4 regions of the Agrobacterium sp. rho-13.3 genome follow, and region 4 is predicted to be linked to each of the others. Evidence: riboswitches for the same ligand, from Rfam matches in the RefSeq annotation. Region 4 holds a riboswitch; each other region holds the start of a gene.
The links. Region 4 has a riboswitch for cobalamin ahead of RMR16_RS02615 (CbtB domain-containing protein). Riboswitches for the same ligand answer to the same signal wherever they lie in the genome.
Positions count from the first base shown of each region.

Region 1: another riboswitch for cobalamin. It lies ahead of bluB (5,6-dimethylbenzimidazole synthase); the one in region 4 lies ahead of RMR16_RS02615 (CbtB domain-containing protein).
Region 2: another riboswitch for cobalamin. It lies ahead of RMR16_RS13105 (DUF1636 family protein); the one in region 4 lies ahead of RMR16_RS02615 (CbtB domain-containing protein).
Region 3: another riboswitch for cobalamin. It lies ahead of nrdH (glutaredoxin-like protein NrdH); the one in region 4 lies ahead of RMR16_RS02615 (CbtB domain-containing protein).

Region 1 is NZ_CP192774.1:987,376-989,570, reverse strand. It holds gene RMR16_RS04980 (DUF2865 domain-containing protein) at 1-18, shown strand, start outside; gene bluB (5,6-dimethylbenzimidazole synthase) at 344-1,030, opposite strand; cobalamin riboswitch at 1,103-1,303, opposite strand; gene RMR16_RS04970 (hypothetical protein) at 1,335-1,607, shown strand; gene RMR16_RS04965 (phospholipase D family protein) at 1,659-2,195, shown strand, end outside.
Region 2 is NZ_CP192774.1:2,698,035-2,700,229, reverse strand. It holds gene RMR16_RS13115 (cobyric acid synthase) at 1-189, opposite strand, end outside; gene cobO (cob(I)yrinic acid a,c-diamide adenosyltransferase) at 193-810, opposite strand; cobalamin riboswitch at 916-1,127, shown strand; gene RMR16_RS13105 (DUF1636 family protein) at 1,242-1,667, shown strand; gene cobW (cobalamin biosynthesis protein CobW) at 1,661-2,195, shown strand, end outside.
Region 3 is NZ_CP192774.1:1,803,553-1,805,747, reverse strand. It holds gene RMR16_RS09035 (heme-degrading domain-containing protein) at 102-572, shown strand; cobalamin riboswitch at 723-948, shown strand; gene nrdH (glutaredoxin-like protein NrdH) at 1,274-1,498, shown strand; gene nrdI (class Ib ribonucleoside-diphosphate reductase assembly flavoprotein NrdI) at 1,520-1,918, shown strand; gene nrdE (class 1b ribonucleoside-diphosphate reductase subunit alpha) at 2,035-2,195, shown strand, end outside.
Region 4 is NZ_CP192774.1:544,394-546,588, reverse strand. It holds gene RMR16_RS02625 (hypothetical protein) at 1-294, opposite strand, end outside; gene RMR16_RS02620 (CbtA family protein) at 299-1,015, opposite strand; gene RMR16_RS02615 (CbtB domain-containing protein) at 1,027-1,209, opposite strand; cobalamin riboswitch at 1,360-1,566, opposite strand; gene RMR16_RS02610 (cytochrome c) at 1,596-2,195, opposite strand, start outside.

The DNA.
Region 1 (2,195 bases), 440 kb from region 4:
CAGCCGCAGCAGCAGTGAGGCGCGTTGCGCAAAGGGGGGGGGCGTTGGTTTTGCGGTGACGCATATGCAAAGGCAAAAACCCACAAGAATACAATAAACGACAGCGGGTGGGGCTTCCCCCCCCCTCTGTCCTGCCGGACATCTCCCCCACAAGGAGGGAGATTGGCAAGACGCAAACTCCGCATTCTTTCCATAGCGTTTAAGATGGGCGAGACATCGCCACGATTCGATCTCCCCACCTGTGGGGGAGATGTGCGGCAGGACAGAGGGGGGTGAGCCACACCCGCTGCGGTGTAATTGGCTATGTGAAAGACCCCGGTACGTTAAACGTCAGAAACTTCCCTCACCGCGCACCCCACCGATCCCGAAACAGCAACTCCTCCAATGGCAGTCTCTGCCGCCACCCCTTGACCGCCAGTTCCGGCTCACCATACAGCACATCCACCCGGCCAAGACACAGCCACGCAACAATCTCGACATGCGCCGGAATCCCGAGAATTTCGCGGATATCGGCATCGTGGAAAATGCTGACCCAACCCACACCCACGCCTTCGGCCCTTGCGGCAAGCCAGAGGTTCTGGATGGCGCAGACGGTGGAATAGACGTCCATGCGCGGATTGTGCGTGCGCCCCAGCACCACATCACCGCCGCGTGTTGGATCGCAGGTGACGCAGATCGAGAGCGGTGCTTTGCGAATACCCTCCAGCTTCAGGCTGCTGTAAAGCGCCTGCTGCTCTTCAGCAAACATCAGCTTGGCTTCTGCATTGGCGCGGGAAAATGCCTCCCACGCGCTTTGCTTGGTGGCCTCATCCGTTATCAGCGTGAAATTCCATGGCTGCATGAAGCCGACCGAGGGTGCAGAATGGGCCGCCTTCAGCAGCTTCGTCACCAGTTCGTCCGGCAGCGGCTCGGCCAGAAACTGGTCGCGCACGTCGCGGCGTGTTTCGATGGCGCGGTAGACCGCTGCTTTGTCATCGCTGGAAAATTCACCCGCTGGCGAGAGCGCGTGTTGAAACTCATCAGGTCGCATCGTTTATCCCCAACAATGCAAAAGCCGGGCACAAAGCACCCTGCTTTCAAACAACCTGCCGCCGTCCGTGCGGTTGGTCTATCGTATCAGGCCGGTCTTCTGACTTGGCTTCATCCACGCGCTGCCGCCTTCCCGATGTCACTCAGTGGCTTATGGCCACTCCGTGGCCCTTGGCAACCCGCATCCACCTTACAGCGCTGGGCACGTTGCGGATTTTCACCGCATTCCCGATTCTCCCGCTTAAGCGCGGGCACCTGATATTGGCGTTATGCGCAGGTGTTCCGCAGGACGCAAGAAAATCCGCGTGGTCGCAAAGTTTTTCATTTCACCACCGCGCCGGAACCCGGTGCCATCCTACCGCATTCTCTCTGCAAATGGAGGACTAGTCATGGAAGCCTACACCGAACTTCGCCAGCAAATCGGACAGGATCTCGACACGCTCAACCGCAAGGAAAGCCCGAAATCCATTTTCGAGATTGCGGAAGATTATCTTCTCGGCAACCCGACGCTGAAGCGGAACATTGTGGAAGACATTATCAAGGAAGAAGCCGATAAGCGGAACATTGAAATCCATTGACCGCACTCAGATATTGAATGCCGGGGAATTGATGCGGGTGAAACCATCACTGTGAGTGCCATTGTCATAATCGCCATCTTGATCGTTGCGGTGATCGTCGCCAGCCTTGTGCTTGCCTCGCGCCACCGTGACAGGATCATCATCAAGATTGCCTCCACTGCCCTTCCCAAAGACAATGACGCAACGCCGCTCGACCGGCACTGGGCGGATATCCAAGCCGATCATTCGCAGCCCAACGCGCTGTCTCTGGTGCAATCCAATCTGGGTGCCTTCGCCGCAAGGGTCGGCTCCGCACGCGCCGCAGGGCGCAGCCTTGATCTGATGTATTACATGTGGAATGCCGATCTCACCGGCCAATTGGTGATGCGTGAAGTCATCGCCGCGGCAGATCGCGGCGTAAGGGTTCGCCTGCTTCTGGACGATCTTGGCGTTTCCATCTCGGACCGGGCTTTCCACGCCATCGACAGCCACCGCAACATCGAATTGCGCCTGTTCAACCCCACCAAGGCGCGGGAAAACGTCTTCCGGCGCGGGCTGGAAATGCTGGTGCGGTTCCGCAGCGTCAATCGGCGTATGCACAACAAGGCG
Region 2 (2,195 bases), 930 kb from region 4:
CTGCAAGGCCTGCGCCCTACCGATTTCCCCGCCATCTGCGGTGACGGCGGCGTTGTTGGACATGTTCTGTGGCTTAAAGGGCATGACGGAGAAGCCGCGAAGGGTGAAAGCGCGAGCCAGCCCCGCCACCATCAACGACTTGCCGACATCCGAGCCGGTTCCCTGAAACATCAAAACACGCGCTGTCATGGATTAGAACTCTATGCCGGACTGCGCTTTGACGCCCGCTTTGAAGTGATGTTTCACCAGCGTCATTTCCGTCACCATATCAGCGGCGTCGATAAGCGGTTGTTTAGCATTGCGTCCAGTGACGATGACATGCAAATTCGGGCGGCGGTTTTGCAGGGTCTCAACGACTTCTTCCAAGGGAAGATAATCATAACGTAGCGCGATATTCAGTTCGTCGAGAACAACCAGACCGATGGATTCATCGGCCATCAGGACCTTGGCTTCTTCCCATGCTTTGGTGGCCGCTGCGACATCGCGTTTCAAGTCTTGTGTGTCCCACGTGAAACCTTCGCCCATGGTACGCCATTCGATTTTATCGCTGAAAAGGGTCAGCGCCTGCTGTTCGCCGGTGGACCATGCGCCCTTGATGAACTGCACGATGCCGACGCGCCTGCCGGTGCCGAGCATGCGCAGCGCCAGCCCGAAGGCGGCGGTGGATTTGCCTTTGCCGGGGCCGGTATTGACCATCAGCAGACCTTTTTCGACGGTCTTCTCGGAGACTTCAGCGTCTTGCACGGCCTTGCGGTTGACCATTTTGGCACGGTGGCGTTCGGCTTCGCTATCGCTGATCTCGCGTGTCATGGTGTCTCATTCCTTCCCGGCGCATGCTTTTCAAGACGGCGACTATAGCCAAATCGCCCCGCACGGCAATGACGGGCGGCATTGACACAAAAGCACCGCAGGGCATAAGGGTTAAGGACTGACGGTCTTTTTCCGGCAACGGGAAAAGCTAAGAGGGAACACGGTTCAGTCTTTTACTTTGACCAATCCGTGGCTGCCCCCGCAACTGTAAGCGGTGAGCCTGCACTGTGAAGCCACTGGACAATTTGTCCGGGAAGGTGGTGCAAGGCGTTCTTCACACCGCGAGCCAGGAGACCTGCCGTTTCAGGAAAAACGTCTGCCGGGCGGGGTGCTCCGGTCAGCCGGTCTTATCGAATGGCGGATCGCGCATTTGTGCGTGGCGTTTTTCGATATCCGCACCCCGAAGATTTGCAGGCGCGGAAAGCGAACCCTTGGATATTACAGCGACATCGTCTGGCATCAGTGAAAAAGCGCAAGACAAAACGGCTTCTGGCGTTGTCGTTTTCGTCTGCCGCAGCTGTCGGGATGAGGCGGAGCCGAATGCCGAGCCGCGCCCCGGCGCGCTGCTAGCCGAAACCGCTATTCAGCTTGGCAAGGCAGAGGGCATCGATGTGCGCAGCGTTAATTGCCTTGCCAATTGCAAGCGCGGCCTCAGCGCCACGATGCGCAGCGCCGATGGCTGGTCCTATGTGTTTGGCGGGCTGACCGCGGACCATGCGGACGATCTTTTAACCGGCGCGCGCCTTCTGGCCGCCGCACCGGATGGCCTGATGCCCTGGCGTGGCCGGCCTGACATTTTAAAGCGTGGCATGGTTGCCCGCATTCCCCCTTTGCATTTTACCGAGGAGACATCATGACCACGCTCAACCGCGTTCCCTGCACCATCATCACCGGATTTCTGGGCGCTGGCAAAACCACGCTGCTGCGCGGCCTTCTGGAAAAGCTTGAGGGCAAGCGGCTTGCCATCATCGTCAACGAGTTTGGCGATGTCGGCATCGATGGCGATATTCTCAAAGGTTGCGGCATTGAAAGCTGCCCGGAAGAAAACATCGTGGAGCTGGCCAATGGCTGCATTTGCTGCACGGTGGCGGATGATTTCCAGCCCGCTATCGAACAGATTCTGAGCCGTGAGCCACGTGTCGAGCATATTCTGATCGAAACATCGGGCCTCGCTCTGCCGAAGCCGCTGGTGCAGGCGTTCCAATGGCCAGCGATCAAAAGTCGCGTGACGGTGGATGCCGTTGTGGCCGTTGCCGATGGTGTGGCACTGGCCGAAGGCTTGGTGTCGCATGATCTGGAAGCACTTGCCGCCCAGCGTCAGAATGACGAGGCACTGGATCACGATGATCCGGTTGAAGAAGTGTTCGAAGACCAGATTGCCTGCG
Region 3 (2,195 bases), 1.3 Mb from region 4:
CGGCTGTGTATGGCGCTCGAAAGGCGCGTCCAAGCCTTTGACTTTTCGTGCATCTCCATGGAGGTTGAAACGGGAATTCCACGGATTGGACAGAGGATGCCATGGCAATAGAGACACCGACGTTGGACGCTTTAAGAGCTGAAGAAGATGCCCTTAAACTTGACCGATTCGACTATGATTTTGCCTGGGGATTGGGCAGCCATCTCAGGGAAAAAGCGGCGTCTTTGAAACTGCCAGTCGCCATCGAAGTCAGGCATGGCGCAGATGTCGTTTTCGCAAGTCTTCTTCCGGGCGCAACCATCGATAATTTTGGCTGGACCAGCCGCAAATGCGCCGTGGTTCATCGCTTCCACCGCAGTTCATTGCGGGTTCGGCTCGAGGCGGAAGCAAAGGGATATGACTTCAACGTCAAGTTCGGACTGCCGGTGAGCAGCTTCGTCGCAAGCGGCGGCGGCTTTCCTCTCGCATTGCGGGGCGGAACGCTGATCGGCTCCGTGGCCGTCAGTGGACTGCCCGATGTCGAGGATCATGCGCTGATCACGGCATCGCTGAAGGAATTGCTCTCGCTTTAAAATGCTGCGCATTTCACAGCTTGGTGCAGGCGGAAGCGATAAGTCATTGTTTTCCGGGGCTGTCCGTTTCACGCCTTGGTGTCGCCACACTTTCCCACAGATGTTTTCGTTTGAATTGTAATAAGTGTTGACGGGAAATTAACCTCGTCTACTATATGTAGTGTTCTAGGTTCCTTCGAGTCGCAAGGCTTGTGAGGCTAAGACGGGAATACGGTGCGTTGGCGCTCATGATGAGCGCTTCAATGCCGTAGCTGCCCCCGCAACTGTAAGCGGCGAGTGTCTGTTCCACTATGTCACTGGGTCATGTTGATCCGGGAAGGCGGGGCGGAGGTTTTGACCCGTGAGCCAGGAGACCTGCCTAGAGCAGTTACATTAACGGGCGGGGTGTCCGGGAGTTGAAGGGTTTGTTGCGGCATAGGGGCCGAACATACCGTGTTCCCGAATGTCCTGCATGAGCTACTTCGGGGTAAATCCATGTCCAGTTTGTTGTCCAGTTTCAGTACCTTGCCCCGAGAGTGGTATACGCCCGCCTGAATGTTGTGCCGCCTTGCGTCAGCAGTGCGGAAACTTTTGAGCATGAAGGATAGCGTCGCCACCTCTTCGGGCGGGTGACGCATCCAGCTTCGCATTCATTCCACGTCCATCAACGCGCATCACGCGGTGCGCGGTCGCCATCGCTTGCCCACTCCCACGAGGACATTATGACCATTACCGTTTACAGCAAACCAGCCTGCGTCCAATGCACAGCCACCACCCGCGCGATGGACCGACAGGGCATCACCTACAACATCGTGGACGTTTCTGCCGACGAAGATGCCTATGCGCTGGTTCAGGGTCTGGGGTATCGTCAGGTTCCGGTCGTCATCGCCGGAGAGCGGCATTGGGCCGGTTTCCGCCCGGATATGATTGGCGCTCTCGCTTCGTGATTTGAGGATGTGATGGGTCTGATGGGTCTGATCGTTTATTATTCCAGCCGGTCTGAAACCACCCATCGCTTTGTTGAAAAACTGGGCGTGCGGGCCTTGCGTCTGCCCTTGTCGGCGGATGAAGCCGCACCCGAAGTCGATAAGCCTTACGTGCTGATTACGCCCACATATGGTGGCGGGGGAATGAAGGGTGCCGTACCCAAGCCGGTCATCCAGTTTCTCAACCACGTTGCCAATCGCAACCTCATTCGCGGCGTCATCGCCGCGGGCAATACGAATTTCGGCGCGGGCTATGCCTCGGCGGGGGATATCGTGTCGCGCAAATGCGCGGTGCCGTTTCTTTATCGCTTCGAGCTTTTAGGCACGCCCGATGATGTCGCCAACGTCAAACATGGACTGGAACGATTTTGGATACGCTGACCACCACCACCGCAAAGGACGAGGGAGCAAAGACCAATGCTTCCACCCGCAGTTCCGTCAACGAGCGGCAGGTGAGCCCCGCCGACGCGACGGTGGATTACCACGCGCTGAACGCCATGCTGAACCTCTATGACGAGCAGGGACATATCCAGTTCGAAAAGGACCGCATGGCGGCGCGGCAATACTTCTTGCAGCATGTGAACCAGAACACGGTGTTCTTTCACAACCTGCGGGAAAAGCTCGATTATCTGGTCAGCGAAGGATATTACGAACAGCA
Region 4 (2,195 bases):
CGGTCCTTCGGCGTGATCCACCGTCATAGCGCGCCTGAGATCTCGGCTGTTGATATGCAGGCTGCGGTCGGCAGGAAGCGAGAGCCGTGTGATCTTGGTTGCGGCGGCAGTGAAAAACGCCTGCTCATTGGCTGCAAAAAATGCGAGGCAAGCCTCTTTAAGCGGCTCTGCGGCCAGCAGCGCCTTGAAGGCCAGCCGGTGCATGGCACAGGGCGCGCCATGACCGGGGACGGAAAAACGCAACGCATCGAGTTCATCACTCCATTCCGCTGCGTCCTTCCTCTTGTCGGGCATCGTCTTATTGCGCTGTCGCGTCGAAGCGCTTGAAGAAAAACCCGCTCAACGTGCCGAGAATAAGCCAGAAGACAAAGCTGGTGACGGTGGCAAGAACCACAAAACGACGCTCCAGCGGCAGAGGCGCCAGCGCATGTTCGCCCTCTGGCGGCAACGGCGCGCCGATGACGTGCGGAGCAACGATCAGCAGCACGGCCAGAATGGCTGCCCACGGTTCACCGCGTTTGAAGACGAGAAGTGCCAGACCACCCGCTGTTGCGGCGACGGTTGAAATCCACCAGATTTGGCGTGCGCCGAGTTCAGCGGCCGGGCTTCCCGGCAGTTCCGGCGGGAGGCCGATCATCGGGGCCAGCATGACGGCGGCAAAACCTGCAAGACCCCAGAACAGGCCTTCACGCCAGCCACCCTGCGATCCACGAAGGGAAATCAATCCCGTCAATACCAACGCATAACCGATAGCGGTCAGCACATTGGCGGCAATGGTATAGGCATTGCGCTCGAAACCATCGGCAGGCGCCCAGGCTTCGGCATCATGGTGGTGGTCTGCCGGCGTGGCGGCATCGTGGCTGTGGGCGGGAGCGGCTTCGCCACCGGCGTTTTCAAAAGTTTCCGCCTGAAGAATGAGCGGTGTGGTGCCGATGGCCTGCATGGCGCTGACGGCGAGACCCGCAATCAGCCCGACGAGGACGGCGGTAAAAACAATATTGCGAAAAAATGGCATGGCGTTTCCCCTTAATGGCAAGGGAAAGCGTTGGCGTGGCGCGTGTCATGCGCCGCATTGTGCACGGCCTCGACATGCGAAAAGCCGACAAAGCCAACGATGAACAGGCCGAGCACGGCTGCCGTCAGCGATTGCGTAATTTTCGATGTTTTGGAAGAGACGGCTGATGACGCCGTATTCTGCTGGATAGACATGGTGACCCTTTCCTGTGCGGGTGGGCGCATTGCTGATCAAAAGCCGCACGACCGCATTCAACTTTCACCACGGGGAAAGAGACACATGGTTTTAAAGGCCGGAATAATCCGACCTGCCAACCGTGCTGTTCCGGACACCCCGCCGGTATTGACGACACTTTCGTGATGGCAGGTCTCCTGGCTCACGGGTCTCGACCTTGAAAACACCTTCCCGACACGTTGATGCCAGTGGTTTTGCGTTTTCAGGCTATCCGCTCACAGTTGCGGGGGCAGCCACGAATGAAAGCAGACGCTTCTATCGTGTTCCCTTTTCACTTTCCGGGCGAACCCGGAAAGACCATCACGCTTGAGTTATCCGGCGCAACGTGGCGTGAGTCAATGACCAATCAACGCGAAGGCACCGCTTTGAGATAGGCCGCAATGGCGTTGCGGTCCTCTGCGGAAAGACGCGCCATGTTCTGCTGCACCTTGACCATGGACCCGCCGGCGCTATCGAAATCCGGTGTGAAGCCGGTTTCGAGATAATTGGCGATATCGTCCTTCGTCCACGAACCGATGGCTTGAGAGCCGGGCGTGATGCTGGGAATGCGTCCTTCCCCTTCCGGGTTCGGCCCACCGGCAAGCCATTGATCTTTCAGGAAACCACCCAGCGCATCGCGCGGCGTGTGGCACTCGCCGCAATGGCCCGGACCTTCCACCAGATATTGCCCGCGAACCACTTCGGCATCCGCATTGGCAATTTGAACGCGGGGCTGTCCCTTGTCGAAATACAGGAATTTCCAGCCGCCCAGCGACAGGCGCACGTTGAACGGAAACGGCAGATCATGCCCCGGCGCATCATTGGCGCTGGCGGGCAGCGTTTTCAGATAGGCGAAAAGATCGTTGATGTCCTGCGGCGTCATCCGCGCATAGGACGCATAGGGAAAGGACGGATAAAGATGCTCACCATCTTTGCCCACGCCCCGCGTCATCGCATCGCCGAATTC